One region of the Micromonospora sp. IBSANI012 genome, then DNA from elsewhere that is predicted to be linked to it. Evidence: predicted binding sites of a transcription regulator. Region 1 holds the regulator's gene; the other holds the start of a gene.

Region 1 (15,609 bases):
TCCCCACCCATCCAGCGGTGGTTCAGCTCGGTCATGTATTCGATGTCGACCAGCAGCACGGAGAGCTCGGCGAGGGGGTTGACCCCCATCTCGTCGAGGGCGTGCCGGGCGACGGCGAGCACGGCGTCGGTGTCGACGTCGACACCGGACTCGTTGGCGATCTCGATGGACAACTGTCTTCCTCTGAGTTAGCGGCGCCGGCCGGCCCGGCCGCCCTGGGCGGTCCGCCCCGGCACGGCGTGCACGCTCTGCGCCTGCTGGTTCTCCCGCTCGGCGTCCCAGCGGGCGTACGCGTCGACGATCTCGCCGACCAGCTTGTGCCGGACCACGTCCGAGCTGGAGAGCTGGGCGAAGTGCACGTCCTCGACGTTCTCCAGGATCTCCCGGACCACCCGCAGACCGCTGGTCGTCCCGCCGGGGAGGTCGACCTGGGTGACGTCACCGGTCACGACGATCTTGGAGTTGAAGCCGAGTCGGGTGAGGAACATCTTCATCTGCTCGGGCGTGGTGTTCTGCGCCTCGTCCAGGATGATGAACGCGTCGTTGAGGGTCCGGCCCCGCATGTACGCCAGCGGCGCGACCTCGATCGTGCCGGCGGCCATCAGCTTGGGGATGGACTCCGGGTCGAGCATGTCGTGCAGCGCGTCGTAGAGCGGCCGCAGGTACGGGTCGATCTTCTCGTTGAGGGTGCCGGGCAGGAAGCCCAGCCGCTCCCCCGCCTCGACCGCCGGCCGGGTCAGGATGATCCGGTTGACCTGCTTCGCCTGGAGCGCCTGGACGGCCTTCGCCATGGCGAGGTAGGTCTTTCCGGTGCCGGCGGGGCCGATGCCGAAGACGATGGTGTGGGTGTCGATCGCGTCGACGTAGCGCTTCTGCCCGAGCGTCTTGGGGCGGATGGTGCGCCCGCGCCGGGAGAGGATGTTGAGGGTGAGGACCTCGGCGGGCCGCTCCGCGCTGCCCTGCTCGAGCATGCCGACGGTACGCCGGACGGCATCAGTGGTCAGGGTCTCGCCTTTCTCGATCAGTTCGAGCAGCTCGCTGAAGAGGCGCTCGGCGAGGGCGTTGTCGGCGGGGGCACCGGTGATGGTGATCTCGTTGCCGCGCACGTGCACGTCACTGTCGACCGAGCGTTCGACGAGTCGCAGGATCTCGTCACCCGCGCCGAGCAGGTTGACCATGATCTTGGAATCGGGAACCGTGATCCTGGTCTGCACCCGGGGCGGGCCGGGAGGTGGGGTGCCGGTCATAAATCGGGCCGTCGGGCCCTGCGCCACCTGCTTCCGATCTCGGCCGCCGGCCCTGCTGGCGCGGCGTGCGGACGTTACACCCATCGTATCCGCTCAACACCCGCGGCACCGCGTCCATTTCCGCCGCCCCCGGGGCGGGCGCAGGGCGGGCGATACCTCCCGGCGGCACCCACACCACGCACCCGCGCCCAGGGCGGGGGCCGGGTCAGCCGGCGCGGAAGTCGTACCGGTCGAAGGCCTCCTGACGGCGGGTGAAGCGGTAGGTCGCCCAGTGCATCCGGACCACCGTGCCGTGCTCGTCCCGGGTCAGCCGCAGCAGCTCGCCGACCTCCCGACCGGCGACCGTCCGGAAGACGTCCGGAGCGTCCGGCAGCGGCGCGAAGACCGCCGGGGGCTTCCCCGCCGGGTCGTCGGCGCCCCGGGCGCGCAGCGCCCCGTCGTGCCAGCTGAAGACGTACTCGAAGCCCTCGCCCCACCAGCGGCCCAGCATCCCGCGCAGCGGCCCGGGGGCGGGTTCGCCCGGCCGCCACGGCGTGACGTCGGCCGGGTCGTGCTCGGCGGACGCGGCCAGCAGCCGGTGCGGCAGGTCGAAGACCTCCGCCGCGGTGCCGGAGGAGCCGAGCACCGCGCAGCCCATCGCGCCGGCCGTGCCGTCGCCGCCGCGCCGGCCGTAGACCGCGGCGAGGAAGCCCGGCATGGCGCCGTCGTGCCCCACGTGCACCACCCGGTCCGGGTACGGCACCAGGATCAGGCCGAGCCCGAAACCGGCCGCCCAGAGCGTCTCGTCGGTGGTGGTCAGCGGCCAGCGCATCTCGTCCAGCGAGGCCGGGGCGAGAACCGCGCCGGCCGGGTCCAGCGCCACCGGGTCGGCCAGGAAGGCCGCCCAGCGGGCCATGTCGGTCGCGGTGCTCCAGAGCTGGGCGGCCGGGGCGATCGCGCCGAAGTCGGTCGGCGGCTCCGGGTGTGCCTCGTCGGAGTAGGCGTCGACCAGGAACCCGGTGGCCGCCGCCGGCCCCGGCGTGACCGAGGTGGCGGCCAGGCCCAGCGGGGTCAGCACCCGTTCGGTGAGCACCTCGGCCCAGGAGCCGCCGCGCAGCTCGCCGACCAGCCGACCGAGCAGTGCCATGCCCAGGTTGGAGTAGTGGTAGCGGCGCCCGGTCGGCAGCACCCGCTCGGCCCGGGCCAGCTCGGCGACCAGCTCGTCCGCGCCGGGGGCGCGCAGCGTGTCCCAGACGTCGCCGTACGGCTCGCGTTGCAGGCCGGCGGTGTGCGACAGCAGCCGGCGTACGGTCAGCTCGCCGTGCGCGGGTAGCGCCAGGTGACGGCCGATCGGGTCGTCCAGGTCGAGCAGGCCGTCGTCGCGGCACTGCATCACCAGCACCGAGGTGAAGGTCTTGGTCACCGAGCCGATCCGGAACCGGGTGCCCGGGCCGAGGTCGGCGTCGGTGCCGGTGCCGCCGGCCTCGCAGGTCCACAGCGGCCGGTCGGCGCGGTGCAGGGCCGCCGCCAGGGCCGGCACCCGGGCCTGCGCCTGCACCCGGCGCACCATCCGGGCCAGCCGGTCGGGCCCAGCCGTCACGCGACGTTCCGGGCCAGCATCGGGCCGAGCGGCGCGCCGCCGAGCAGGTGCGCGTGCACGTGGAAGAGCTCCTGGCCGCCGTACGCGCCGGTGTTGAACATCAGCCGGAAGCCGTCCCCGAGCAGCCCCTCGTCCTCCGCCACCGCGGCCGCCGTGGCGAGCAGGTCGCCGGCGAGCTTCGGGTCGCCCTGGCCCAGCGTGGCCACGTCGGCGTAGTGCTCCTTCGGGATGACCAGCACGTGCACCGGCGCCTTCGGGGCGAGGTCCCGGAAGGCGAGGGTGGTGTCGGTTTCCCGGACGATGGTGGCCGGGATCTCCCCGGCGGCGATGCGGCAGAACAGGCAGTCGGATCCCATCGGGGCATGGTAAGGCGTGCCGAGGGCCTCGGGCATGATGTGCCGCGTGACTTCACGAGCGGTACTGGTGACGGGGGCCTCGCGCGGCATCGGCCGCGCCGTGGCGCGGGCGTTCGCGGCGGACGGGGACCGGGTGGCGATCCACCATCGGGACTCGGCCGAGCTGGCCGAGGCGCTCCGCGCCGAGCTGCCCGGCGACGGCCACGTGGTGGTCCGCGCGGACCTCACCGACCCGGCGGCGGTCAAGACCATGGTGGACGACGCCGCCGCCCGGCTCGGGGGGCTCGACGTGCTGGTCAACAACGCCGGCGTGTACGGCGAGCGGGACGCCCCGCACCCGGTCTTCGGCGCCTCGTACGAGCAGTGGCAGCGGCAGTGGCGGCGGGTGCTGGAGACCAACCTGACCGGGGCGGGCAACGTCACCTGGTGCGCAGCCCAGCACATGCGGGAACGCGGTGGCCGGGTGGTGAACGTGTCGTCGCGGGGCGCGTTCCGGGGCGAGCCGGACCAGCCCGCGTACGGCGCCAGCAAGGCCGGCCTGAACGCGCTCGGGCAGTCCCTCGCCGTCGCGCTCGCGCCGTACGGCATCGCGATCGCCACGGTCGCCCCGGGCTTCGTGGCGACCGACATGACCACGGAGCACCTGACCGGCGAGCAGGGCGACGCGATCCGGGCGCAGAGCCCGTTCGGCCGGGTGGCCCGCCCCGAGGAGATCGCCGCCGCCGTGCACTGGCTGGCCAGCCCCGAGGCGCAGTGGGCCTCCGGCACCATCGTCGACCTCAACGGCGCTTCCTACCTGCGTACCTGACGCCGGCCGGCCCTCGCCAAACGGTGGGCAAGGATCCGGCGGTGGTCGGCACGCCCGACCCGCTGATCATCGGCCCGGCCGGTCTGGACCTGCGGCCGGAGGAGGAGCCGGTGCCGGTCTTCCCCCGCCCCTGACCGAGCCGGCTACCAGCGGCCGAGGCGGGTGGCCAGCACGCTCAGCGCGGCCACCCCGGCCGTGGAGGTGCGCAGCACCGACGGACCGAGCCGCACCGGGCGGGCGCCGGCGTCGGCGAAGGCGGTCAGCTCGACCGGGGCGATGCCGCCCTCCGGGCCGACCACCAGCACGATCTCGCCCGTGTCGGGCAGCTCGGCGGTGGTCAGCCGCTCCTCGGCCTCCTCGTGCAGCACGAACGCGGCGCCGGCGCCGGCGATCCGCCGGACCACGGTCCCGGTGGACTCGTCCGGGGCGCCGGCCACCACCGGCAGCCAGGGCCGGCGGGCCTGCTTGGCCGCCTCCCGGGCGGTCGCCACCCACTTGTCCCGGGCCCGTACGCCCCGGTCGCCGCGCCACTGGGTCACCGAGCGGGACGCCGCCCAGGGCACGATCTCGTCCACCCCGACCTCGGTCATCGCCTGCACGGCCAGCTCGCCCCGGTCCCCCTTGGCGATGCCCTGCACCACCACGATCCGGGGCACCGGCGCGTCGGCGTACCCGCGGGAGGTGACGCGCAGGTCGAGGGTGCCCCGGCCGACGGTGGTGACCACGGCGGCGGCCGTGCCGCCCCGGCCGTCGGCCAGCAGCAGCTCCTCACCGACGCGCAGCCGCTGCACGGTGGCCGCGTGGTGGCCCTCCGGGCCGTTCAGGGTCAGCGTGTCGCCGGTGGGCAGCGCCTCGACCAGGAACAGCGGCGCGGACACCTCAGGCGTGCCCGTTGAAGGCGTCGCGCATCCGGGAGAAGAAGCCGCCCTGCTTGGTCAGCTCGGCGACCTCCTCGCCCCGGGTCTTGGCGAAGTCGCGCAGCATCTTCTCCTGGTCGGCGTCGAGCTTCGTCGGGGTCCGCACGTCGAGGTGGACGTAGAGGTCGCCCCGGCCGGTGCCGCGCAGGTGCGGCACGCCCCGGGCCCGCAGCCGCAGCGTGCTGCCCGGCTGGGTGCCGGCCTTGACGTCGACCGTCTCCTCGCTGTCCAGCGTCTTGATGGTCAGCCGGGTGCCGAGCGCGGCGGCGGTCATCGGCACGGTGACCCGGCAGTGCAGGTCGTCGCCCTTGCGGGAGTACACGTCGTGCGGCCGCTCGTGGATCTCCACGTAGAGGTCGCCGGCGGTGCCGCCACCCGGGCCCACCTCACCCTGCTGGGCGAGCCGGATCCGCATGCCGTCCTCGACCCCGGCGGGGATCTTGACGGTCAGCGAGCGGCGGGTGCGCACCCGGCCGTCGCCGGCGCAGGTCGGGCAGGGGTGCGGGATGGTGGTGCCGTACCCCTGGCAGACGGTGCAGGGGCGGGCGGAGACCACCTGGCCGAGAAAGGTGCGCTGCACCGACTGCACCTCGCCCCGGCCGCCGCACGCCTCGCAGGTGGCCAGGTGGGTGCCGGCGGCGGTGCCGGCGCCGGCGCAGGTGGTGCAGAGCACCGCGGTGTCGACCGTGATCGGCGCCTCGACGCCGAACGCGGTCTCGTGCAGGTCCAGCTCCAGCCGCAGGATCGCGTCGGCGCCCGGCCGGGTACGCGGCCGCGGCCCCCGGGCGCCGCCCGCGGCGCCGCCGAAGAACGCGTCCATGATGTCCTGGAAGCCGACGAACGGGCCCGCGCCGCCGGGGCCGCCCGGCCCCGCGCCGCCGCCACCCGGGGCGAGCGGGTCGCCACCCAGGTCGACGATCTGCCGTTTCCGGTCGTCCGAGAGGACCTCGTACGCGGCGTTGATGTCCTTGAACTTCTCCTGAGCCTCCGGGTCCGGATTGACGTCCGGGTGGAACTGCCGCGCCAGCTTGCGGTAGGCGCGCTTGATCTCGTCGTCGGAGGCTTCCCGGCTCACGCCGAGAATGCCGTAGTAGTCCCTGGCCACTGCGTTCGGTGTCCTCATGTTCGTCTCGCGTTGCGCCGGTCGTCGGCCGGAGCCGGGTGCCGGCCCCTGCCCTGGATCAGTTCTGGGCCAGCAGCTCGCCCACGTAGCGTGCCACGGCCCTCACCGTGGCGATGGTGCCGGGGTAGTCCATCCGGGTGGGCCCGAGCACGCCCAGACCGCCGACGATGGTCGCGCCCGGGCCGTACCCGGTGCTGACCACCGAGGCGGCCCGCAGGTTGTCGATCTCGTTCTCGTCGCCGATGAGCACCCGGGTGGTGCTCGGCTCGGCCTCCCCGATGAGCTTGAGCAGCACGACCTCCTCCTCGAGGGCTTCGAGGATCGGGCGCAGCGAGCCCTGGAAGTCGAGCAGGCCGCCCCGGGTGAGGTTCGCGGTGCCGGCGAGCGCGATGCGCTCCTCGTGCCGTTCGACCAGGGTCTCCAGCAGCACGGTGGAGAGCGTGGTCATCGCCCCGCGCAGGTGCGGCGCGGACTCGTCGACCAGCGCCTGGACCAGCGGCGGGGTCTCCGACAGCCGGCTGCCGACCAACTTCTCGTTGACCAGCCGGCGCAGGTCGGTGACGTGGTCGGCGGGGATCGGCGCGGGCAGCTCCACCAGCCGCTGCTCGACCCGGCCGGTGTCGGCGATCATGACCAGCATCAGCCGGGTGGTGGAGATCGGCACCAGCTCCAGGTGGCGCACCGAGGAGCGGGCCAGCGACGGGTACTGCACCACGGCGACCTGCCGGGTCAGCTGGGCCAGCAGCCGCACGGTGCGGTGCACCACGTCGTCCAGGTCGACCGCGCCGACCAGGAAGCGCTCGATCGCCCGGCGCTCGGCCGGGCTCAGCGGCTTGACCCGGGAGAGCCGGTCGACGAAAAGGCGGTAGCCACGGTCGGTGGGCACCCGGCCGGCACTGGTGTGCGGCTGCCGGATGTAGCCCTCCTCCTCCAGCACGGCCATGTCGTTGCGCACCGTGGCCGGCGAGACGCCGAGCTGGTGCCGCTCCACCAGGGCCTTGCTGCCGACCGGCTCCTGCGTGGCGACGTAGTCCTCGACGATCGCGCGCAGCACGGCGAGCTTGCGGTCGTCGAGACCCATCTCCCCACCTCCTGACGCACGTCGGCCCGGGGCGGCTGAGGCGCCCCGGGCGAGCGCACTGGCACTCGACTGTAGCGAGTGCCAGTCTACGTCGGCGTCCCCGCTGACGCGATGATCAGCGACGGACCACGGGTGCGCCCCGCCGCCCGAACGGCGCGCCAGGGCCGATCATCCGGACATCCGGGGCGGTGTCGCTCTGGTGAGGGCTTGCCGGCAACCCCTACCGTGACGTCCATGACTGAACCACCTCGCCCTCCCGGAGCGGGGGACCCCGGCGACCGCCCGGACCCGACCGCCCCGTCCGGCTCGTCGTACGAGCCGCCCACCGCACCACTGTCCGGGGCGCCCGGGGCGGGCGGCTATCCCCCGCCCGGTGGCTATCCGCCACCCACCGGTGACCAACCGCCGTCGGGCGGCTACCCACCGCCGGGCGGTTACTCCGCGCCGGGCGTCGGCTATCCGACCGCCGGCGGGTACGGCGCTCCCGGCGGCGGGTACGGCGCCCCGGGCGCCGGCTACGCCACCGACGACGACAAGACCTGGTCGCTGATCGCGCACTTCGGCGGCCCGGTCGGCGTGATCGTCGGCGGCAGCCTGCTCGGCTGGGTGGCGCCGCTGATCGCACTCTCCGCCAAGGGCCAGCAGTCCCCGACCGTGCGGGCGCACGCCACGGCCTCGCTGAACTTCCAGATCACCTGGGCGATCGCCAACATCATCGGCTTCGTCCTGGCCATCGTCACCTGCGGGGTGCTCTTCTTCATCCCGATCCTGACCGCTCTGGTGCCGATCATCTTCGGCATCATCGGCGGGGTGAAGGCCACCGAGGGCGTCGTCTACCGCTACCCAGCGAGCTACGCCTTCAAGAAGTGACCGGTCCCGGCCGGCCCACCCGGGCCGGCCGGGCCGCACGGGATCAGGGCAGCAGGTCGCGGACCACGGCGTCGGCCAGCAGCCGCCCGCGCAGGGTGAGCACCGCCCGCCCCGCCGCGTGCCCCGCCGGGTCCAGCAGGCCGTCGGCCAGCGCCCGCTCGGCAGCCGCCCGACCCGCCGGGTCGAGGGCGTCCAGCGGCAGGCCGGAGGCGAGCCGCAGCCGGAGCATGACGTCCTCCATGTGCGCCTCGCCGGCGGTCAGCACCTCCCGGGCCAGGCCCGGCGACTCCCCGGCGGCCAGGCGCTTCGCGTACGCCGTGGGGTGCTTGACGTTCCACCAGCGCACCCCGCCGACGTGGCTGTGCGCCCCCGGGCCGAGGCCCCACCAGTCCGCGCCGGTCCAGTAGAGCAGGTTGTGCCGGCACCGGGCCGCCTCCGAGCGGGCCCAGTTGGAGACCTCGTACCAGGAGAAGCCGGCCGCGCCGAGGGCGGCCTCCGCGGCCAGGTACCGGTCCGCCGCCACGTCGTCCGACGGGTACGGCAGCTCGCCGCGCCGCATCCGGGCGGCGAGCCGGGTGCCGTCCTCCACGATCAGGGCGTACGCGCTGACGTGGTCCACCCCGGCGGCGACCACCTGGTCGAGGCTGGCGGCGAAGTCCGCCGCGCTCTCCCCCGGCGTGCCGTAGATCAGGTCCAGGTTGACGTGCTCGAACCCGGCGTCGCGGGCCTCCAGTGCGGCGGCGACCGCCCGGCCGGCGCTGTGCCGGCGATCGAGGATCGCCAGCACCCCGGGCGCCGCGGACTGCATGCCCAAAGAGATCCGGGTGTAGCCGGCCGCGCGCAGGGTGCGCAACGACTGCGGGGTGACCGACTCGGGGTTGGCCTCGGTGGTCACCTCGGCGTCGGCGGCCAGCCCCCAGGTGCGGTCGATGCCGTCCAGGATGCGGGCCAGGTCGTCGGCGGGGAGCAGGGTCGGCGTGCCACCGCCGACGAAGACGGTGTCCACCCGGGGCGGCGGGGTGTCGCCGAGGACCCGGGCGGCCAGCGCCAGCTCGGCCGGCACGGTGTCGGCGTACGACTCCCGGTCGGCGCCGCCGCCGAGCTCGGCCGCCGTGTAGGTGTTGAAGTCGCAGTAGCCGCAGCGGCTGGCACAGAACGGCACGTGGACGTACACGCCGAAGCCGCGCGCGCCGACCGCGCGCAGGGCGGTGGCGGGCAGCGACCCGTCGACGGGGACGGTCTCGCCTTCTGGAAGGACGCCGGGCATGGCCACTAGTGTGCCCGGCATGACCTCTCCCGACCGCCTCGTGCGGGCCGCCACCGCCCGCGGGGTGACCACCCTCACCCTGGACAGCCCGCACAACCGCAACGCGCTCTCCACGCCGCTGATGACCGAGCTGCTGGCCGGGGTCGCCGCGGCGGTCGCCGACGACGCCGTCCGGGTGATCGTGCTGGACCACACCGGGCCGGTCTTCTGCTCGGGCGCGGACCTGAAGGAGACGGCCGCCGCGTACGCCAGCGGGAGCGTGCCGGCCGGGATGCTCGGCGACGTGCTGGCGGCGGTCTGGGAGTGCCCGAAGCCGGTGCTGGCGAAGGTGGCCGGGCCGGCGCGGGCCGGCGGGCTGGGCCTGATCGCGGCGGCCGACCTGGCGGTCTGCGCCGAGGAGGCGACGTTCGCCTTCACCGAGGTGCGGATCGGGGTGATCCCGGCGGTCATCTCCGCCACGGTGCTGCCCCGGCTGCACCCGCGCGCGGCGGCCGAGCTGTATCTGACCGGGGACACCTTCGACGGTCGGCGGGCCGCCGAGATCGGCCTGGTGACCGCGGCGGTGCCGGCGGACGGGCTCGACGCGGCGGTGGAGCGCTACTGCGCTTCGCTGGTGCGCGGCGCGCCGGGGGCGCTGGCCGGGGCGAAGGGCCTGCTGCGCCGCCCGGCCCCCACCGACCTGCGCGGCGAGATCGCCGAGCTGTCCGCCCTCTCCACCGGCTACTTCCTCTCCGAGGAGGGCCGCGAGGGTGTGCTCGCCTTCCGCGAGAAGAGGAACGCCGCCTGGGTGCCGGTGGATTAGGCGCGTTTCCTTCCTTTGCTCCCGAAAATGTGAACCGGTCGGCCGACCCGGCTCGCCTTTTCGGGCACGTACGCTGGGGATGACCGTGAAACAGGAGGTGCGGGTGCGAAGTCGGGCAATTGTCGCAGTCGGTGTCGTGTTCGCGGTCGTCGCTCTTCTCGGGGTCTGGGTCGTCGTCCGTCAGCTCGGCGGCGAGCTCCGGCTCCCCGTGGCCAGCCGTACCTGCACCGTCCAGGCCGACGGCACGGTGCTGCTCGACGCCGACCAGATGGCGAACGCGGCGACCATCGCGGCGATCGGCATCCAGCGGCAGATGCCCGAGCGGGCGGTGGTGGTCGCGCTGGCCACCGCGTACCAGGAGTCGGGCCTGCGCAACCTCTCCGGCGGCGACCGGGACTCGATCGGCCTGTTCCAGCAGCGGCCGAGCCAGGGCTGGGGCACCCCGCAGCAGATCCGCGACCAGCGGTACGCGGCCAACCGCTTCTACGCCGCGCTGAAGAAGGTGCGCGGCTGGGAGGAGATGCGGGTCACCGACGCGGCCCAGGCGGTCCAGCGGTCGGCTTTCCCGACGGCGTACCAGAAGTGGGCGGACGAGTCCGAGGTGCTGACCCGGGCCCTGCTCGGCGAGGCGACCGGCGCGGTGGCCTGCACGGTGAGCCGCACGCCGGTCATGCGGGGCGAGGCGGCCGCGGCGGCGCTGACCCGCGGCCTGACCCTGGACTGGGGGCTGCCGGGCACCGGCACGGTGGCCGCCCTGACCGGGCTCACCGTGCCCGCCGCCGACCGTCGCGACGGCTGGCGGTACGCCCACTGGCTGGTGTCGCACGCGCCCGACCACGGGGTGAAGCGGGTCCGCTTCGCCGGCCTGGAGTGGACCGCCGAGGACGGCACCTGGGCCAAGGTCTCCGACGGCCGCCCGGCCGACGGCCAGGTGCTGGCGGAGGTCTTCGCCGAGGGGTGACCCCGGCACCTCGCGGCCCGGCCAGGACGCCGGCCCAACGGTGTGGCCCGCCCGAGGCCCCACCGGGTCAGGGGCGGCTGCCGGCCACCCGGCGACGGACCTTCTCCATGACCGACTCCGGCAGCTCCGCGGCGTCCAGCAGCCGGGGCAGCAGCTCCGGTTCGAGGTTCATCGCCCGGAACACCTCGCCGATGGTGACCCCGTGCGCGGGCCGGTCCACCAGCTCGACCGGGTCGCCCGCGCCGACCTCGCCCTCGCGCAGCACCCGCAGGTACGCCCCGGGCGCCGCCCGCACCGTGAACCGCTTGATCAGGTCGGGTACGCCCCAGAACCCGGCGAAGGTGGTGCAGGGGGTGCGCGGCTTGGTCACCTGGAGCACGGCCGAGCCGATGGCCCACAGCTCGCCGATGACCGCCCCGGTCACGTCCACCGCCGAGGTGGTCAGGTTCTCGCCGAACCCGCCGGGCGGGACGGTGCGCCCCAGCTCCGCCGACCACCACTCGGCGTCCTCCCCCGCGTACGCGTAGACCGCCTGGTCGGGGCCGCCGTGGTGGGCCCGCTCGCCGATGAAGTCCCCGGCCACCCCGTCGGCGCGCAGCAGCACCGGGACGTCGACCGGTCGCTTGTCGATGCCGGTGCGGCCGCTCGCGTCGCCCGCCCACTCCGCCTCGGTCACCACGCCGAGGTTCGCCGCCGCCAGCCTGCCCGTCATGGCGCAGAGCCTAGCCGTGGACGCCCGGTCCGGGGCACCCGCCGATCCGCCGTCGGCTCAGCCCTTGACGGCGCCGGTCGACCCTCGACGAGCGCGGGGCTAAGCCCTTGACCGCGCTGCTCAGCCCTTGACGGCGCCGGCGACCAGCCCGGAGACCATCCGGCGCTGCACCAGCAGGAAGAAGACGACCACCGGCAGGGTGAACAGCGTCGAGGCGGCCATCACGGACCCCCACGCGGTGTCGTCCCGGCCGAAGAAGAAGGTCATCGCCACCGGCAGGGTGTACTTGTCCTGGTCGTTGACGAAGGTCAACGCGAAGATCAGCTCGTTCCAGGCGGTGATGAAGGAGAAGATGCTGGTCGCGACCAGGCCCGGTGCCACCAGCGGGAAGAGGATCCGGCGGAAGATCTGGGCCCGGCTGGCCCCGTCGATCGCCGCGGCCTCCTCCAGCTCCTTGGGCACCGCGGCCACGAAGCCGCGCAGCATCCAGACCGCGAACGGCAGCGAGAAGCCGAGGTAGGTTAGGATCAGGCTGGGCAGGGTGTTGTAGAGACCGAGCCGCTGGATCATCAGGAACAGCGGGATGACCAGCGCCTCCAGCGGGATCATCTGCACCACCAGCAGCATGATCAGGAAGCTGGTCCGGAGCGTGAACCGAAACCGGGCCACCGCGGTGGCCGCGAGCAGCGCGACCAGGCCACTGAGCAGCACCGTGCTCACCGCCACCAGGGCGCTGTTGAGGAAGAAGTCGGCGAACGTCACGCCCGGGATCAGGTTGCCGGTGAGGATCTCCCGGTAGTGCTCCAGGGTCGGTTCGGCCGGCACCGGCCGGGGCGTCGACGAGAAGATCTCCCGGTTGGGCTTCAGCGACGTGGCGACCATCCAGTAGACGGGGAAGGCGGCGAAGAGCGCCACCAGCAGGCCCGCGCCGTTGAGGGCGATCCGCTTCACCACCGCGCCGCGCCTCACGCGTCCTCCTCCTGCTTGAGCACCATGCGGACGTAGAGACCGGTCACCACCAGCAGGATCAGGGTGAGGATGACCGCGATCGCGGAACCCACGCCGTACTTGGGCGGCGGCGAGAAGGCCTCGGCGTACGAGTAGATGGAGAGCATGAACGTCGGCCGGTCCTGGGTGCCGCCGGCGAGCACGAACTGCTGGGTGAAGACCTTGAAGTCCCAGATGGTGCTGAGCACGATCAGGATCCCGAAGACCGGCCGCAGCAACGGGAAGGTGATCTTCCAGAACACCTTCCACGGCCCGGCCCCGTCGACCCGGGCCGCCTCGTGCAGCTCGCTCGGCACGCTCTTGAGCCCGGCGAGCACGCTCACCGCGATGAACGGGAACGAGTGCCAGACCACCACCAGGGTGAGGATGGCGAAGAAGAGCAGCGGCGAGTTGAACCAGCCGTACCCGGTCCAGTCGCTGCGGCCGAAGAGCGTGGTCGACAGCCCGTCGGGCAGCTTGTTGAACAGCCAGGTGACCAGCCCGCTGGTGTCGTCGAAGATCCACTTCCAGACGATGGTGCCGGTCAGCGCCGGGGTGGCCCAGGCGAGCATGACGCAGCTCGCCACGAAGGTGGCCATCCGCCGGCCGAGCCGGTTGAGCAGCAGCCCGACCAGGGTGCCGAGGATCATCGTCAGCACGACGTTCGCGGCGGCGAAGAGCACCGTGTTGCGCAGCACCGTACGGAAGAACGGGTCGCCGAGGATCTGGGTGTAGTTGCCCAGCCCCACCCACGGCCACTCGCGGTCGCCGCGCAACTGCCGGACGCTGTCCAGCTTGTAGAACGACATCGCCACCACCTGGCCGAGCGGCCAGAGCAGCAGCACCCCGATGACCACCAGGCAGGGCAGCAGGAGCAGGTACGGCAGGCGGTCCACGCGGGGCCGCCGCCGTGCGGAGGTCTTCCGCACGGCGGCAGTCCCGGTGTTCTTGGTCAGTAAGCTCACTTCTTGTTCAAAATGCCTTCCATCTCGGCGGCGGCGTCGGCGGTGGCCTGCTCGACCGTCTTCTGACCCTTCATCACCGAGCTGTTCATCGCCTGGGTCACCGTCTTGGTGCGGCTGACCTCCACCCACTTCGGGGTCAGCGGGGTGACCTTGGTGTTCTGCATGGTCGTGGCGAACGCGGCCATGATCTTGTCGCTGGCGTACTCGCCACCGCTGACCTGGTCGGAGTACACCGGGAAGAAGTTCAGGCTGCTGGCGAAGGTCTTCGCGTTCTTCTTGTTCAGCAGGACGGTGAGGTAGTCCCACGCCAGGTCCTGCTTCTTGCTGTCCTTCCAGAGGGCGATGTCGGAGCCGCCGGCGAACGCCGGGGCCGGCTTGCCGTCCGGGCCGGGGATCGGGAAGGTGCCCCAGACCTTCTCGATGTCGGGGTTGTCCTTCTTGATGGCGCCGCCCTGCCAGCTACCGGCGAAGGCCATCGCCGCCTTGCCGGTGGCGAACTGGGTGCGGGCGTCGATCTCGTTCCAGCCGGCGGCGGCCGGCGGGGCGACCTTGTGCACGGTGACCAGGTCGGTCCAGAACTTGACCGCCTTCTGCGCCTCCGGCGTGTTGTAGCCGGACTTCCAGGTGCCGCCCTGGTTGGTGGCGATCTCGCCGCCGGCGCCCCAGAGGAACGAGTAGAAGGGCAGCTCGGAGTTGCCCGGCAGCGCGATGCCGTAGGTGCCCGGCTTCTTGGCCTGCACGGCCTTGGCGGTGGCGACCAGCTCGTCCCAGTTCGTCGGCGTCTTAACGCCGGCCTCGGCGAACCAGTCGGTGCGGTAGTAGATGGCGCGGACGCCGGCGTACCAGGGGACGCCGTACTGCTTGCCGTCGAGCTGGGCGTTCTTCACCAGGTCGGGCAGGATGTCCTTGCTCTCGGCCCAGCCGGACATCTTCCCGGTGACGTCGGCGAGCGCCTCCTGGGCCGCCCAGCCCTGGGTCTCGGTGTTGCCCAGCTCGGTGACGTCCGGCCCCTCACCGCCGGCGAGCGCCGCCTGGAACTTCTTCGGCGCCTCCAGCCAGGGGATGTACTGGACGACCACGTCAGTGTCGGGGTGCTTCTGCCGGAACTCGGTCTCGACGCCGTCGAGGAACTTCGTCTGGGCGTCGCTGCCCTCGCCCATCATCCAGACCGTGAGCTTGCTCTTGTCGGCCGCTTCGTCGTCGCCGGAGCCCCCGCAACCGGCGAGCACCATCGCGGCCGAGGCCACGACGGCGGTGACCGGAGCCAGCCGCTTCCACCTGTTCACGCCACTTCTCCCTCGCGCCGTCTGGCAGTAACCTTCTCTGCCGCACCCTAGTAGGAAAAATTCCTTTACGACAGGGGCGGGTTCCGGGCGAGGCGACGGTACCGCAGCCGGCGGGTCGGGGAGCAGACCCGTTCCGGGTACGCGGACGGGCGCCCGACCTTGAGGTCGGGCGCCCGTCGAAGAGCGTTGTCGCTGCTTACTGGTGGGTGACGCCGCGGCGACGACCCACGCCGGCCACCAGGGCCACGGCGATGGCGGCCAGCACGACCTGCACCAGCAGTTCCATCCAGTCGATGCCGGCGGTCTCGGTGGCGATGCCCATGGCCCGCGCCAGCACGGTGCCCAGCAGGGCGGCGCCGATACCGATCAGCATGTGCAGCCAGATCGGCATGTTCTGCCGGCCCGGCACGAGCAGGCGGCCCAGCGCGCCGACGATGAGACCGACGACGATGGCGGTGATGATGCCCCAGACGGTGAGCTCCACGACCGTCCTCCTTCTGTAGGTATGACACACGATGTGTGGTTCTTGGCGTGATCGATAAGGTTCCCGATCCCGCGATTTTCCAAACCGACTCCGGGAACGATCTGGTCGAGACTCGCCGTGACCTGCCCTTTCGTCGCAGCACTGTCAGGCTTCGGCAGCCGACG
Region 2 (15,609 bases), 950 kb from region 1:
AAGAGCTTCGACGAGGTGGCCGCCGGCATCGCCGGCACGGTCGGCAAGCTCACCGCCGACCCGGCGCGCGGGGTCGAGCTGACCGGCGCCATCGTTAACGACGGGGTGCTGGAGCGGCTCGACGAGGTGACCAAGGTCGGCGAGCCGGTGCTGGAGTCGCGTACCGTCGAGCACCCGGCGCTGCCCGGCGCGGTGGTGCGGACGCCGACCATCGTGAAGCTGGCCGCCGACGACACGGCGACCTACGGCCGCGAGTGGTTCGGGCCGATCTCCTTCGTCATCGCCACCGACTCCACCGCGCACAGCCTGGAGATCATGCGCGCGACGGTGGGGGAGAAGGGCGCCCTGACCGCCGCCGTCTACTCCACCGACGAGGCCGTGCTGGACGCGACCGAGGCCGCCGCGGTCGACGTCGGCGTGCACCTGTCCTGCAACCTGACCGGCGGGGTCTTCGTGAACCAGTCGGCCGCGTTCTCGGACTTCCACGGCAGCGGCGCCAACCCGGCCGCGAACGCCGCGTTGACCGACGGGGCGTACGTGGCGAACCGGTTCCGGATCGTGCAGAGCCGGCGGCACGTCTAGGTTTTCGCCTTTGGTCCAGGTCGGGGTTTCCGGGGGAGCCCGCCCGCTCCAGGCGGTCAGGCTTGATCCTTCCGCGGGCGGGCTCCCCCGGAAACCCGTGCGGGGTGCGCTTCGGGCGTCGGTGCCGGGACCGGGGGGGTGGCTCATCGGGGTGCTGCCCTGCGTGATGTTCCCTGTCCCTGGGGCGGGGCGGGCGGGGCACTGCCTCCAGCGGGGTGTGGCTCGTCGGGGTGCTGTCCTGCGTGATGTCTTCGGTGGGGGTCAGGCGGGGCGGCGCATCTGGAGTTCGCGCATGGCGGGGACGGTGGGGTGCGGCACGCGTACGCCGGTGTCGGTGAAGCCCAGCCGCTGGTAGGCGCGGTAGGCGCGGTCGTTGCCGACCACCACCTCGAGCAGCAGTTCCGGGCGGCCGGCCGCGCGGGACCAGGCGGCAACCCCGTCGATCAGGTCGGCGAGCAGGCCGCTGCCCCGCCAGGTGGGGGTCACGTAGACGGCGTAGACGACGGTCAGGCCCGGCTCGTCGGGGGAGGCGATGCCGCCGGCGTGGCCGACCAGCCGGCCACCGGGGTCGGCGACGAACTGCGCGGTGTGGTCACCCCGGGAGACCGACGCGATCCGGGCCGCGTAGTCGGCGTGCGGGCGGGCGGCGGCCTGGGCGACGGTCTCCAGGAACGCCAGCGGCGCGTCCGCGAGCATCTCCAGCCGCAGCGCCCGCATCCGGGCGGCGTCCTCGGGGCGTACCCGGCGGACCGTGGCTCTCCGGGCTTCCGGCCGGGCCGGGGCAGGTGTCATGTCCGCATGCATACCGCAGCGATCACCGCCAATGGGCGGGCGGTCGGTGGAGCACCGGAATATGCCCGATTTGTGGTCGTGCGCCGCCGTCACGCCTCGTGTAGCGTGCGATTTCGGTCACCGATTCAGCGGCCCTCACCGATCGCCGAAGCGGTGGTCCTCCGGTGCCGGTCCGCCGGCCCCGGGGTCGTGGAACGCCGCGCAGAGTGAGGAAGTGCACCGTGGCACAGGGCACCGTGAAGTGGTTCAACGCCGAGAAGGGCTACGGCTTCATCGCCGTCGACGGCGGCCAGGACGTCTTCGTCCACTTCTCCGCCATCGAGATGGACGGCTACAAGGCGCTGGACGACGGGCAGCGGGTGGAGTTCGACATCGCCCAGGGCCAGAAGGGCCCGCAGGCCGAGCGGGTGCGCGTCATCGCCTGAGTCGCGTCCGGTCCCGCTCGTCGGTCGGCCTCCCACGGGGCAGCGGCGCGAGCGGGCGCCAGGGAAGATCGTGGGCCGATCCAGCCGTCGCTGAGGAGTGCTCATGTCCGACCAGTCCCCGTCGGGTCCACCCGGACCCGATCCCGTGGACCCGCCCGCCCCGGGCGGCCCGGTCGGGCCCGCCGGCCCGTACCAGGGTTGGGTCTTCCCGCCCACCGGCGGCTATCCGCCCGGCGCCGACCCGTACGCCGGCTTCCCGCCGGGCTACCCGCCGTACGCCGGCCACCTCCCGTACGGCTGGCCGGCCGCCGGCGGCTGGGACCCGGCCGACCCGCTGGTGAACCCGCCGCACGCCGGCGTCGACGGCTGGTTCACCCGGTGTGCCGGCGCGCTGCGCCGGGGATGGCGCACCCTGCTGCCGATCATGCTGCTCACCCAGGCGCTCCCCGCCGCGGTGGTCTCGATCATCTCCCTCGGCCTGGAGCCGTCCTCGCAGGTGCCGGCCGACGGCTCGCTGCCCCCGGGCTATCTGGGTGACTTCCTGACGTTCGGGGGCGCGACGCTGGTCGCCGCCCTGCTGCTCTACCTGCTGCAGAGCGTGGGCTGGGCGGCCGGGACCTGGGTGGTCACCCGGCAGGCGGCCGGCGAGCCGGCCGACCTCGGCGGCGCGCTGCGCTACGGCCTGCGCCGGGCGCCTGGGCTGTTCGGCTGGACCCTGCTGGTCGGTCTGCTCGTCATGGTCGGTTTCTGCTTCTGCGTGATACCCGGCGTCTACCTCGCCTTCGCGCTCGCCCTGGCCGGTCCGGTCTACCTCTTCGAGCGGCAGAACCCGATCGGGCGTTCCTTCCACCTCTTCCGCAGCCGGCTCGGCATGGTGGCGGCCCGGGTCGCGCTGGTGGTGGCGGCGGTCGTCGCCGGGACCGTGGTCGGCGCGGTGCTGGAGGCCGTCGGCACGGCGCCGCTGGGCACCGACCCGTTCGCGGCGCCGGGCACCGCGGCGGGCGCCGTCGCGGTGGTCACGCTGGCCGCGGTGCTGGTCGTCCCGGTCTACCTGGTCCAGCTGGTCGGGCTGATCGTGACGTACGCCGAGCAGCGGGCCCACGAGGGGCCGGTGAACGCCGCGCGACTGGCGGCGGAACTCGGCTGACCGGCCCGATCGTGCTTGCACTCGGCAGGGGAGAGTGCTAAACAAGTCATTGGCACTCGCATACGCTGAGTGCCAATGGTCGGGGCGGTGGGGCCACGGTCGCAGCGGCGTTCGAGACGCCGGTGGGGCACATGGCCGGTCGTCGCGGGCTATCCGGCCCGGCCGAAGGACGTCGTCGTCGCCAGGTGGCGACGTCCCAAGGTGCGTACACCAGGCGGCCCATCCGGGGCACAAACACTCGGGTGGCCCGTGAGTGTCCAGGAGGACAACGCCGTATGGCCAAGATGATCGCGTTCGACGAAGAGGCGCGCCGCGGCCTCGAGCGGGGCATGAACCAGCTCGCCGACGCCGTGAAGGTGACGCTCGGCCCCAAGGGCCGCAACGTCGTGCTGGAGAAGAAGTGGGGTGCCCCCACCATCACCAACGATGGTGTGAGCATCGCCAAGGAGATCGAGCTCGAGGACCCCTACGAGAAGATCGGCGCCGAGCTGGTCAAGGAGGTCGCCAAGAAGACCGACGACGTCGCCGGTGACGGCACGACGACGGCGACCGTCCTGGCCCAGGCCCTGGTTCGCGAGGGCCTGCGCAACGTGGCCGCCGGCGCCAACCCGATGGCCCTGAAGCGGGGCATCGAGGCGGCCGTGGCCAGCGTCTCGGAGGAGCTGCTCAAGCTCGCCAAGGACGTCGAGACCAAGGAGCAGATCGCCTCCACCGCCTCCATCTCCGCCGGTGACAGCACCGTCGGCGAGATCATCGCCGAGGCGATGGACAAGGTCGGCAAGGAAGGCGTCATCACCGTCGAGGAGAGCAACACCTTCGGCCTGGAGCTTGAGCTCACCGAGGGTATGCGCTTCGACAAGGGCTACATCTCCGCGTACTTCATGACCGACCCGGAGCGTATGGAGGCCGTCTTCGACGACCCGTACCTCCTGATCGTCAACAGCAAGATCTCGTCGGTGAAGGACCTGCTCCCGATCCTGGAGAAGGTCATGCAGTCGGGCAAGCCGCTGCTGATCATCTCCGAGGACATCGAGGGCGAGGCCCTGGCCACCCTGGTGGTCAACAAGGTCCGCGGCACCTTCAAGTCGGTCGCCGTCAAGGCGCCGGGCTTCGGTGACCGTCGCAAGGCCATGCTGGCCGACATCGCCATCCTCACCGGTGGCCAGGTCATCAGCGAGGAGGTCGGCCTCAAGCTGGACGCCGTCGGCCTCGACATGCTGGGCCGCGCCCGCAAGGTCGTGGTGACCAAGGACGAGACCACCATCGTCGACGGTGCCGGTGACGCCGAGCAGATCCAGGGTCGGGTCAACCAGATCCGCGCCGAGATCGAGAAGAGCGACTCCGACTACGACCGGGAGAAGCTGCAGGAGCGCCTGGCCAAGCTGGCCGGCGGTGTTGCGGTGATCAAGGTCGGCGCGGCCACCGAGGTCGAGCTCAAGGAGCGCAAGCACCGCATCGAGGACGCCGTCCGCAACGCGAAGGCCGCCGTCGAGGAGGGCATCGTCCCGGGTGGTGGCGTCGCGCTGGTGCAGGCCGGCAAGACCGCCTTCGACAAGCTGGACCTGACCGGCGACGAGGCGACCGGCGCGCAGATCGTCAAGATCGCGCTGGACGCCCCGCTGCGGCAGATCGCCGTCAACGCCGGCCTCGAGGGTGGCGTGGTCGTCGAGCACGTCCGCAACATCGAGGCGGGTCACGGCCTGAACGCCGCCAACGGCGAGTACGTCGACCTGCTGGCCGCGGGCATCATCGACCCGGCCAAGGTGACCCGGTCGGCGCTGCAGAACGCCGCGTCGATCGCGGCGCTCTTCCTCACCACCGAGGCCGTCGTGGCGGACAAGCCGGAGAAGACCCCGGCCGCCCCGGCTGGTCCGGGTGGCGGGGAGATGGACTTCTGAGTCCAGTTCCACCAACGCCGAAAGGGGCGGGCCGCGCGAGCGGTCCGCCCCTTTCCGTCGGTCAGGGCAGGCTGCGCTGGTTACGCCGCTTCTGCGCCCGGTCGTACGGCGGGCGGACGGCGACCGGCTCGTCCACCACGGCCACCAGGTCCTCGGCCTCCGGCTCGTCGACCCCGGTCATCTCGGCGAGTTGCTCCGCGTCGCCGTAGTCCCGCCGGTCGAACGGCACCGCGATGGACGGGTCGCCGACCGGTACCCAGGTGCGGGGCAACGGCTCGTCGGTCTGTTCGTCGTCCGTGGTCATGGGTCGCCTCCTCTACCGAAACGGTAGGGGGCGACCATCACCCATGCGGGCGAATGGCATTATCAGGGTCTATATCCCATTCGCCCGTTTATCGATATGTCGCGGTCTTTCGCGGAGCCGCGCGCCGCGCCCGGCGGGCCGGCAGAGCCGTCAGAGCGTGCGGCGGTACAGGAAGAAGACCCGCTCGATCCGGGCACCCGCGCTGCCGGAGTAGAACGGCACCGGGCCCACCCAGCCGATCTGCGCCGCGCCGATCCCGGCCTCGTGCTGGTCGCGCAGGCAGCGGCGCAGCAGCACCCCGCCGATGCCCGAGCCCTCCGCCGCCGGCGCGGTGCCCATCGGCCCGAACCAGCTCGGCCGCGACGATCCCCAAGCCGCGAAGCCGAGGATCTCGCCGTCCCGCTGGGCGAGGTGGCAGCCCGCGTCGGCGCGGCCGACCGAGCCGGCCAGCTCGCCGTCCCAGGCGCCGCCGAAGGTGGACCGGGCGAATGCGGCCAGCGCCGGCAGGTCCGCGGGCTCCGCCCGGCGTACCGTCACGCCCTGGCCGGCCAGCCTCGCCTCCGCCGGCTCCGTCGTGCGCAGCGCCGGCGACCCGTCGTACGACAGGTCGGCGGTCATGTTCCACGCCGTACGGTCCTGCCGGTAGCCCAGCGCCAGCGCCAGGCAGACCGCCGGGGTGTATCGCACGTCGATGCCCGGCCAGGCGTAGTACGGCGGGTTCCCGGCCAGCAGCAGTTCGGCCGCGCCGAGGCCGGCGAGCCGCCGTTCCGCCTCGGCCACCAGCGCCCGGCCGACCCCCCGACGCCGCCGCTGCGGCGCGACGGCCAGCAGGTCCACGTGCCCGAGGCGCGGGTCCGCCGCCGAGACCGATCCGATCAGCACCCCGACCAGTTCGTCCCCCGCGTACGCCCCGAGCGCCAGCACGGTCCGGTCCGCCGCGGCCCGGGGCCAGAGGGCGGTGACCACGGTCTCCGCCTCGGCGGCGTCCTCGGGCAGGTCGAGCGCGCGTCCGCAGAACGCGACGACGGCAGGGACCCGGTCGGCGGGCAGGTCAGCGAGGGTGAACTCCATGGTGGCCGACCCTAGATCAACCACCACGGGTGGGCGCAAGGCCCGATCAGCCGGCCCGGGCCGCCCGCACCGCCGCGTACGCGTCGACGAGGCCCGCGCCGGTGATGTTCGCGTCCCCGCCGCAGGCGTCCTGCGGTGCGCGGGAGCGGTAGCTCGGCTGCGCCGGCTTCGCCGTGTCCCGCAGGATCCGGCGGGTGCGCTCCAGGTCGCCGACGAGCGCCGGGTTCGCCGACCACATCAGCGCCACCACGCCCGCCACCTGCGGCGTCGCCATCGAGGTGCCGTCCAGGGTGGCGTAGCCGCCGCCCGGCATCGCGGAGAGCACGCCCGCGCCCGGGGCGAGCACGTCCGGCTTGGCCGCGCCGCCCGGGGCCGGTCCGCGACTGGAGAAGAGGGTCACCCGACGGTTCCGGTCCACCGCGCCGACGGTCAACACGTCCGGGTACGGCGCGGGTGGGTCGGCGATCGAGCCGCAGTACGGGCCGGTGTTGCCGGCCGCCGCGACCACCAGGATGCCGGCGGCGGCCAGCGCGTCGGCGGCCGGCCGGAGCGCCCGTGGGTCGCAGCCCTCGATCGGCGGGCAGCCCCAGGAGTTGGTCAGCACGTCCGGCGCGCGCGCCGGGCGGCCGTCGGTGAACGGGTCCCCGCCGGGCGGGAACGGGGCCAGCATGAACTGGAGGCAGTCCAGGTAGTGCGCGGGACTGCCGAGGTTGCGATCGAGGTTGACGCAGCCGACCCAGCGCGCGCCCGGGGCCACCCCGATGCCGTCCCGACCCACCGCGCTGCCCACCGTGTGGGTGCCGTGCCCGCCCGCGTCGTTCGGGGAGCGGGTGCGGTCCCACGGGTCGTACCAGGAGTCGTCGCCGCCCCGGAAGCCGTCGGCCAGCGCCGGGTGGCGGCCGTCCACGCCCGAGTCGGAGCTGCCGACCACCACCCCCGAACCGGTCACCCCCAGCTCCGACCAGACCCGGTCGGCGCCGAGCAGCCGGATGTTCCAGGCCGGACCGGCCGGCGCCGGTGCGTCGCCGGAGGTCGTCGAGGCGGGGGCGGGCAGCGGCCGTACCCGCTGGCTGACCAGCACGCGGGAGACCTCGGGACGGCCCGACAGCCAGGCCCGCACTGCCGGCCCGCCGTCGACCTCGATCGCGTTGACCAGGTAGTACGGCCTCGGGCGCAGGCGCAGCCGGGACAGCTCCCGGCGCAGGTCGCCCTGGGTCCGCTCGGCGGTGGCGACCAGCCGGCGGTACACCTCGGCGGCGCGCGCGTCCCGACCGGCCCGGCCCGGCGTACCGGCCGGGATACCGGACAGGTCGGCCTGCTCGCGCAGCACCACCAGCAGCCGCTCGCCGTGCAGTCCGGGCTGCCCGGGGACCACGTCCACCACCCCGACCGCGACCAGCAGCACGCCGGCGACCAGCACGGCCACCCGCCGGCTGGGCGTGACCGCCCGGGGCCGGGCCAGCAGGACGCCGTACCCGACGGCGAGCAGGACCGCGACGGCGAGCCCGGCGACCGCGGCGGCGGCCACCCAGAACGGCACGTCGCGGGTGGTGACCAGGAGGATCGAGACCTCCTCCGGGTCGGCGAGGGCGAGCGGGCCGAACAGCGCCAGGCCGACCAGCCAGCGGACCGGTGCTGCGGACCGGGCGCCGGCCCGGCGGGTGGCCGCGTACAGGGCGGCCAGCGTGAAGGCGACCGGCGGCACGGCGAGCAGGGCGGGCAGTTGGGCCCCGGACTGCCCGGTGCCGGCGGCCAGCAGCAGCAGGGTGACCCCGCCGACCAGCCCGCCGAGGAACACCAGCCGGGCGGGCCGGGGCGGCTCGCCGCCCCCGAGCCGGCACCAGAACCGCCCGTCGAGCAGCACCCCGGCCAGCGCGCCGAGCGCCGCCGCGGCCAGCGCGGCGAGCACGGTCTCCAGCAGGCCGCCCAGCGCGCCGAGCCAGGCCCAGGGGAGCAGCAGGGCCAGCCCGGCGGCCACCGCGAGCAGGGTGACCGGATCGGGCCGTCGGCCGCCTGCCGCGCCGGCGGTACTCGCCCGCCGCGCGGTGCGACCCGCGCCGTCCGATTCATCGGCGGTCATCGCCGGCCTCGGCTCGCCGTCGTCGGCGGTGGTCGCAGGCCCGGGCTCGCCCCCCGGTGCATCGGGTGTGGCCGCCGGCTCGGGCTCGCCCCCCAATTCGTCGTGCAGGGTGCGGCGTCGGGCCGGCAGCCGGGCGGCGACCAGGGCCAGCACGGCGGCGGTGGCGACCAGCGCCGCCAGGTAGAGCTCGTGGTGCACCGGCGGGAGGGCGCGCAGCGCCCCGAGCGCGCCGAGCGCCAGCGCTCCGGCCAGCCAGGCCCGGCCGGTGGCCCGCAGCGCCGGGGAACGGGGGAGCAGCGCCAGCAGCAGGGCCGGCAGGCCGACCAGCAGGACGCCGGCCAGGGAGGCCGCCGGCCAGAGCCACGGCCACCGGTCCAGCCCGCTGGCGAGCCGTACCTGGTCGACGGACCAGCCGGCGACCTGGAGCAGCACGGTTATCGCCACCGTCCAGCCGCCCGCCAGCACGGCCGCCACCACCGCCCAGGGGTTGGCGGACCCGGCGGTCCCGTCGCTTCCGGTGGGAGGTGGCTCGGGCCGCATCCGGAAACAGTACGACGCCCGACCCGCCCCCCGACGTCCGTGCCGTCCCGGCGTGCCCGGATCGCGGGATTCCCGTCGCTGCGGCGGGTGATCAATGCCTCTCCCTGCCCCTGGCGGGGGACAGGACCTGCTGCCCGGGGCCCCGGGCGGTTACGGTGGACCCGTGCGCGACCCCAACGTGACCCGATCCGCCGCCGGCCAGCTCTCCCCGGAGCGCCGCGCCGCGGACCTGCGCCGCCTCCGGTCCGAACGGTACGACGTGCTGGTCATCGGTGGTGGGGTGACCGGGGCGGGCGCCGCGCTGGACGCCGCCTCCCGGGGGCTCAAGGTGGCCCTGGTCGAGGCCCGCGACTACGCCGCCGGCACCTCCAGCCGGTCCAGCAAATTGATCCACGGCGGCCTGCGCTACCTGGAGCAGTTGGAGTTCCACCTGGTCCACGAGGCGCTCACCGAGCGCGGCCTGCTCGCCACCCGGCTCGCCCCGCACCTGGTCCGGCCGGTGCCGATCCTGGTGCCGCTGCCCGCCGGCCGTGGCCTGCGGGACCTGCCGGCCCGGGCGTTCCGCCGCTCCTACTACGGCGCCGGCGTGGCCGCGTACGACGCCTTCGCCGGGGTCTTCGGCGGTGGGCGGGGGATGCCGCTGCACCGGCACCTGACCCGCGAGGGCGCCCGCCGGATCTTCCCCAGCCTGCGGGCCGACTCGCTGGCCGGCGCCATCCGCTACTACGACGGCCAGGTCGACGACGCCCGGCTGGTGGTGACCCTGGCCCGCACCGCGGCCAGCCTCGGCGCGACCGTGGTGAGCAGCGCCCGCGCGGTCGGGCTGATCCGGCAGGCCCGCGAGGTGACCGGGGTCCGGGTCCGCGACCTGGAGGCGCCGGCCGGTTCGCCGGACGCCGAGTTCGAGGTACGCGCGCGCACCGTCATCGGGGCCACCGGCGTGTGGAGCGACGACATGTCGCGGATGCTCAACGACGTCGGACTGCGCCCCGGCATCCGGGTGCGGGCTTCCAAGGGCGTGCACCTGGTCGTCCCCCGCTCGGCGATCACCGGCGAGACCGGGCTGATCCTGCGCACGGCCACCAGCGTGCTCTTCGTCATCCCCTGGGGCGGGCACTGGATCATCGGCACCACGGACACCGACTGGCGGCTGGACCGGTCCCACCCGTCCGCCTCCGCCCGCGACATCCAGTACCTGCTCGACCAGGTCAACACCGTGCTCGACCGGCCGCTGTCCACGGCGGACATCGAGGGCGTCTACGCGGGGCTGCGTCCGCTGCTCGCCGGTGAGGCGGACTCCACCTCCAAGCTCTCCCGCGAGCACGCCGTCTTCGAGCCGATGCTGGGGCTGCTCCTGGTCGCCGGCGGCAAGTACACGACGTACCGGGTGATGGCCACCGACGTGGTGGACCGGGCGGTTCGCCGGCTCGGCGGCGGTCGCCCCTCGCGGACCGCCGACCTGCCGCTGCTCGGCGCCGACGGCTACCAGGCCATGTGGCGGGACCGGGCCGACCTGGCCCGCCGGCACGGGGTGCCGGTCGGCGTCGTCGAGCACCTGCTGGAGCGGTACGGCACGCTGACCCGGGAGCTGCTGGCCCTGGTGGACGCCGACCCGCTGCTCGCCTCGCCGCTGGCCGGCGCGCCGGAGTACCTGGCCGCCGAGGTGACGTACGCGGCCCGCGCCGAGGGGGCGCTGCACCTGGAGGACGTGCTGACCCGGCGTACCCGGATCTCCTTCGAGACCACCCACCGTGGCCTGGAGTCGGCCGGGCACACCGCGGAGCTGATGGGCGCGGTGCTCGGCTGGGACGCGGCCACCCGCGAGCGCGAGATCACCCACTACCGGGCCCGGGTCGAGGCGGAGCGGGAGTCTCAGCTGATGCCGGACGACGCCACCGCCGACGCGGCCCGGCTCGGCGCGCCGGACGTGCGGGGCTTCGCCGCCGACCGGGGCGTCGACGGGGACAGCGCCGGGCTGCCCACCTCGTCCCGTTGACCGACCGTTACACCCATCGATGCCCGTACGGTCGGCCGGTACCGGTCGCTACCTACGGTGGGGTAAGTTCCGGCGCGTGATTCCCAACCAGTGGTCACGCACGCTCATGGTCTGCGCCGGTGCCGTCCTCACGATCGCCCTCACCGCCTGCTCGGTGTTCGACCGGGGTACGGAATCCACACCGGACAAGGCCGCGGCGGCGACGGCCTCCCCCGGCGCCGGAGCGGCCAACCGGGTCAGCCTGGTGCAGAAGCTCGGTCAGGACGGTCCGCTCCGGTCGCTCAACGTCGAGCCAGACGGCCACTGGGAGTGCGACGACTGCGCCGGTGACGGGGTGACCTCGACGGGCAGCCTCGACCCCGAGCAGGTGAACCGGCTGCACGATCTGCTCGCCGACCCGCGCCTGCGTCAGGAGACCGACGAGGCCCGCCGTTACCGGGTCAGCTGCATCGACGCGCTGACCTCCAGCCTGCTCACCTCGGCCGGCCTGATCACCTCGCAGGACTGCCCGGGCGAGGATCGGCCGCCGGTGGCCAACGAGATCCTGCTGCTGCTCACCCAGGCCACCCCCGCCGAGCCCGCCGCCTGACCCGCGCCCGGGCCGCGGCCGGGCCGCGCCTCAGAGCACCTTGCCCGGGTTGAGCAGTCCGGCCGGGTCGAGCGCCGCCTTGATCGCCTGGTGCACCCGCACCCCGACCGGACCGATCTCCCGGGCCAACCAGTCCCGCTTGAGCAGCCCGACGCCGTGCTCGCCGGTGCAGGTGCCGCCGAGGTCCAGGCCGAGCTGCATGATCTCGTCGAAGGCGTGCCGGCCCCGCTCCAGGCTGGCCGGGTCCGCCCGGTCCACCACGATGTTCGGGTGCATGTTGCCGTCCCCGGCGTGCCCGACGACGCCGATCGGCACGTCGCACTTCTCGGCGATCCGGGCCACCCCGTCGAGCAACGCCGCGAGCGAGCCGCGCGGCACCGCCACGTCGTCGATCACCAGACCGCCGTTGCCGCCGGGGAAGGCGTCCGCGGCGAACTTCTCCATCGCCGGGTGCGCCAGCCGGCGGGCCTGGAGCAGCGCCGCCGCCTCGACGGCGTCGGTGGCCGCGTACACCTCCTCGGCGCCGGCGGCCTCGCAGACCTCGGCCAGCCGGGCCAGGTCGTCCGCCGCCCGCGCGCCGGTGTCCGAAGCGGCCAGCAGCAGCGCCTGCGCGTCGGTCCGCAACCCCATCGGCCGGTACGCCTCGATCGCCCGCAGGTGCGTCCGGTCGAGCAGCTCCAGCAGGCTGGGGGTGAGTCCCCGGGCGGCGATCTGGGCCACCGCCGTGCCCGCCTCGGCGGTCGAGCCGAAGACCGCCACCATGGTCAGCGACTCCTCGGGCGCCGGGCGCAGCGACACGGTGATCTCGGTGAGCACCCCGAGGGTGCCCTCCGAGCCGACGAAGAGCCGGGTCAGGTCGTAGCCGGCGACCCCCTTGGCGGTGCGCCGGCCGGTGCGCAGCACCTCGCCGGAGGCGAGCACCACCTCCAGGCCGAGGACGTACTCGGTGGTCACCCCGTACTTGACGCAGCACATGCCGCCGGCGTTGGTGGAGACGTTGCCGCCGATGGTGGAGGACTCCCAGGAGCCCGGGTCCGGCGGGTAGTAGAGGCCGTGCTCGGCCACCGCCGCCGCCAGCCGCGCGTTGACCACGCCGGGCTGCACCACGGCGATCCGGCTCACCGGGTCGATCTCCAGGATGGCGTCCATCGCCACCGTGCTGAGCACCACCGCGCCGTCGATCGCGTTCGCGGCGCCGGCCAGGCCGGTCCGGGCACCCTGCGGCACCACCGGTACGCCGTGCCGGGCGGCGGCCCGGACCACGGCGGCCACCTGCCCCGTGTCGCGCGGGCGGGTCACCACCAGCGGCGTACCGGCCGGGCACAGGTCCGCCTCGTCGCGCTGGTGCATCCGGAGCAGATCGGGGTCGGTGAGGACGGCGTCGTCGCCGAGCGCCGCACGCAGGTCGTCGAGGAGGGGGGATCCGGCCATGCGGGAGAGGCTAACGGGCGGCTAGATTGGCCGCCATGCTGTACCTGGACCGGCCCGCCTGGCCGTCACGAGGACGGCTCTGGTCCCACCTGATCAGCGACGTCTCCCTTGCGGAGTTGCACGCCTTCGCCGAGGCGCTGGGCGCACCCCGGCGCGGCTTCGACCGCGACCACTACGACATCCCCGCCGAGCGCTTCGCCATGGCGGTCTGGCTCGGTGCCCGGGTGGTCCCCAGCCGGGAGCTGGTCCGCCTGCTCCGCGACGCGGGCCTGCGCCGCCCCAAACACCTGACCCGCCCCGCCCGCTGACCCCATCGCCCCTGCCCGGCGGGGAGTGGATCGTGCCGGCGGGTGCCCGACGGCTCGGTGCCGGGGGGAGTGGGCCGGGGGTCAGGTGAGGGTGGCGAGTTCGCGGGTGAGGTTGGCGCGGGCGGGGTCGGTCCAGCGGGCCGCGAGCGGGGGGAGCCGGTAGAGGGCGGGGAGCGCGAGCAGGGCGGTCAGCACGCGGGCCCGGCCGGCCCGGAAGTCGGGCTCCGGCACGTGCGCGTACTCCGCGCGGATCGCGGCGGCGTACGCGTCGTACTCCTGCCGGGGCGCGGCGAGGATCGCCAGGTCGGCGTCGCAGAGCAGGGCGCCGTCCCGGTCGCCGGCGGTGGTGGCGTGCCCGGCGGTGAGCAGCACCAGCCGGCGCACCTCGGCCACCGCGGCGGCCGGCAGCCCCAGCGCGGTCAGCAGCGTGCCGGCCAGCGCGGCGCTGTCCCGCTCGTTGGCCTCGCCGGCCGCGCGGGGGTCGTAGACCGCGTCGTGGCACCAGGCGGCCAGCCGGACCAGCTCCGGCCGGTCGGCCAGCTCCGCGTACGCGTCGACCACGTCGAGCACGGCGGTCAGGTGCCGCACGGTGTGGTAGCGCCGCTGCGGCTCCCGCCACCGGGCCAGCAACTCCTCCCCGGCCCGGATGAGCGCCGGCCCGTCCGGGGCGCCGGCGTCCCGCGCGGCCGTCCGCCAGCGGTCGATCAGCTCCGTCACCCCGCCGAGTCTGCCCGAGCGGGCGCGGATGAATCGCGCCGGTACGGGTAGTCCCGGCCATGGCCGTGGCCCGGGACCGACGACTACCGCTGTGGCGTCGGCTCGGCCGGCGCGACGGTGAATCCGACGTCGACTCGGTGCGCATCGCGGACGCGGTGGAGGAGCTGCGCCACCGCAGCCGCGCGACCCTGCACGACCGGTTGCACCGGGTCCGGATGGCCCTGGTCCTCGCCGTCCAGGCGGGGCTCGCCGCCGCGCTGGCCTGGGTCGTCTCCCACGAGTTCCTGGGCAACCCGCAGCCGGTGTTCGCGCCGATCTCGGCGGTCGGCACCCTGGCCGCCTCGGTCGGCCAGCGGCTGCGCCGCACGGTGGAGCTGATCATCGGGGTCGCGGTCGGGGTGTTCCTCGGCGACGTCCTGATCTACTTCCTCGGTACCGGTGGATGGCAGCTCGGCCTGGTGGTGACCTCGGCGATCCTGCTGACCATCTTCTTCGGCGCCAGCGTCGCCATCGTCATCCAGGCCGCGGCGACCGCGGTGCTGATCGTCACACTCAGCCCCTCCACCCAGGACCTGGAGATACCCCGCTTCGTCGACGCGTTCATCGGGGGCGGCATCGCGCTGCTGGTGACGGCGATCCTGCTGCCGCTCAACCCGCTACGCGTGATCAACAGGGCCGCCCGGCCGGCGCTGGACCTGCTCGCCGGCCAGCTCGACGTCACCGCCGAGGCGCTGCGCAACCGGGACCGCGGCAGTGCCCAGCGGGCTCTGGAACGGCTCCGCGAGAACAAGGAGGAACTGGCCACCTTCACCGAGGCGATCGAGGGCGCGAAGGAGACCAGCACCCTCTCACCGGCCCGGTGGCACCGGCGCAGCGAGCTGACCCACTACGCGGAGGCCGCCGACCCGATCGACCGGGCCATGCGCAACAGCGGCACCCTGATCCGGCGCGCCGTCACGATGATCGAGGACGAGGAGCCGGTGCCGGATCCGCTGCCGGACGCGGTGGCCCATCTCGCCGAGGTGGTGCGCCTGCTCCGGCACGAGTTCGCCGTCGGTGAGGAACCGGAGAAGGCCCGGGAACGTTCGTTGCGCGCGGTCAGCGAGGCCGGCCGGGCCTACGCGGCGGGCGTCGGCTTCTCCGGCAGCGTGGTGGTCGCCCAGGTGCGTACCACCGCCAGCGACCTGCTGGTCGCCTCCGGCCTCGACCAGGAGGAGGCGAACCGGCTGGTCCGGAATTCCTTCGGCGACCAGGAGAAGCCGGCCGGCGAGCCGGCGGAGCGGCAGGGCACCCCGAAGCCCCCCACCGCCCCGCCGATCGGCTGAACCCCGCCCGCACCGGCACCCGCCTGAGGGCCGGCGGATCAGCGCCCGCGCACCCGCGCTCAGCCCAGGGCGGCGAGCGCAGCCAGCAGCCGGTCCACGTCCGCCCCGGTGCTGCCCAGCCCGAGGCTGGCCCGCAGCGCGGTCGGCGGCAGGTCGTCCCGCCCGGCGCGCGCCGCCGCCTCGGCGAGCAGCCGCCGGGCCAGCGGGTGCGCGCAGAACAGCCCGTCGCGCACCCCGATGTCGTGCTCCCGGGCCAGGTACGCGGCCACCTCGGCGGAGTCCCGGCCGGCCAGCACGAACGACACGATGCCCACCCGGGGCGCGTCGGGGGAGAAGGTGCGCAGCTCGACGGCGTCCGGCAGCGTGGCGAGCCCGTCGCGTAGGCGGTCCACCAGCCGCTGCTC

Evidence for each region. Region 1 encodes HrcA, which represses chaperone genes, less so after heat shock. Its sites were predicted from a motif close to GGTTNGCACNCTCNNNNNGAGNGTGCNAACC; they were not measured.
Region 2: a site for HrcA is predicted at 2,994-3,024, ahead of groL (chaperonin GroEL). Genes of this name have one in related genera too.

The regions. Positions count from the first base shown of each region.
Region 1 is NZ_CP199933.1:5,166,423-5,182,031, forward strand. Features, by position in the region: gene ybeY (rRNA maturation RNase YbeY) at 1-173, opposite strand, end outside; gene ACTWM8_RS23800 (PhoH family protein) at 189-1,247, opposite strand; gene ACTWM8_RS23805 (serine hydrolase domain-containing protein) at 1,453-2,826, opposite strand; gene ACTWM8_RS23810 (histidine triad nucleotide-binding protein) at 2,823-3,182, opposite strand; gene ACTWM8_RS23815 (SDR family NAD(P)-dependent oxidoreductase) at 3,229-3,990, shown strand; gene ACTWM8_RS23820 (16S rRNA (uracil(1498)-N(3))-methyltransferase) at 4,134-4,868, opposite strand; gene dnaJ (molecular chaperone DnaJ) at 4,870-6,012, opposite strand; gene hrcA (heat-inducible transcriptional repressor HrcA) at 6,089-7,111, opposite strand; gene ACTWM8_RS23835 (DUF4870 domain-containing protein) at 7,346-7,981, shown strand; gene hemW (radical SAM family heme chaperone HemW) at 8,025-9,248, opposite strand; gene ACTWM8_RS23845 (enoyl-CoA hydratase-related protein) at 9,268-10,050, shown strand; gene ACTWM8_RS23850 (hypothetical protein) at 10,148-11,011, shown strand; gene ACTWM8_RS23855 (MOSC domain-containing protein) at 11,079-11,723, opposite strand; gene ACTWM8_RS23860 (carbohydrate ABC transporter permease) at 11,844-12,677, opposite strand; gene ACTWM8_RS23865 (carbohydrate ABC transporter permease) at 12,689-13,675, opposite strand; gene ACTWM8_RS23870 (sugar ABC transporter substrate-binding protein) at 13,672-14,961, opposite strand; gene ACTWM8_RS23875 (GlsB/YeaQ/YmgE family stress response membrane protein) at 15,158-15,445, opposite strand.
Region 2 is NZ_CP199933.1:6,117,994-6,133,602, reverse strand. Features, by position in the region: gene paaN (phenylacetic acid degradation protein PaaN) at 1-582, shown strand, start outside; gene ACTWM8_RS28415 (N-acetyltransferase family protein) at 844-1,374, opposite strand; gene ACTWM8_RS28410 (cold-shock protein) at 1,596-1,799, shown strand; gene ACTWM8_RS28405 (hypothetical protein) at 1,903-2,946, shown strand; gene groL (chaperonin GroEL) at 3,222-4,844, shown strand; gene ACTWM8_RS28395 (hypothetical protein) at 4,906-5,148, opposite strand; gene ACTWM8_RS28390 (GNAT family N-acetyltransferase) at 5,299-6,219, opposite strand; gene ACTWM8_RS28385 (S8 family serine peptidase) at 6,266-8,839, opposite strand; gene ACTWM8_RS28380 (glycerol-3-phosphate dehydrogenase/oxidase) at 9,003-10,835, shown strand; gene ACTWM8_RS28375 (hypothetical protein) at 10,912-11,424, shown strand; gene ACTWM8_RS28370 (FAD-binding oxidoreductase) at 11,455-12,855, opposite strand; gene ACTWM8_RS28365 (DUF4031 domain-containing protein) at 12,891-13,163, shown strand; gene ACTWM8_RS28360 (HD domain-containing protein) at 13,245-13,880, opposite strand; gene ACTWM8_RS28355 (FUSC family protein) at 13,946-15,205, shown strand; gene ACTWM8_RS28350 (aminotransferase class V-fold PLP-dependent enzyme) at 15,265-15,609, opposite strand, start outside.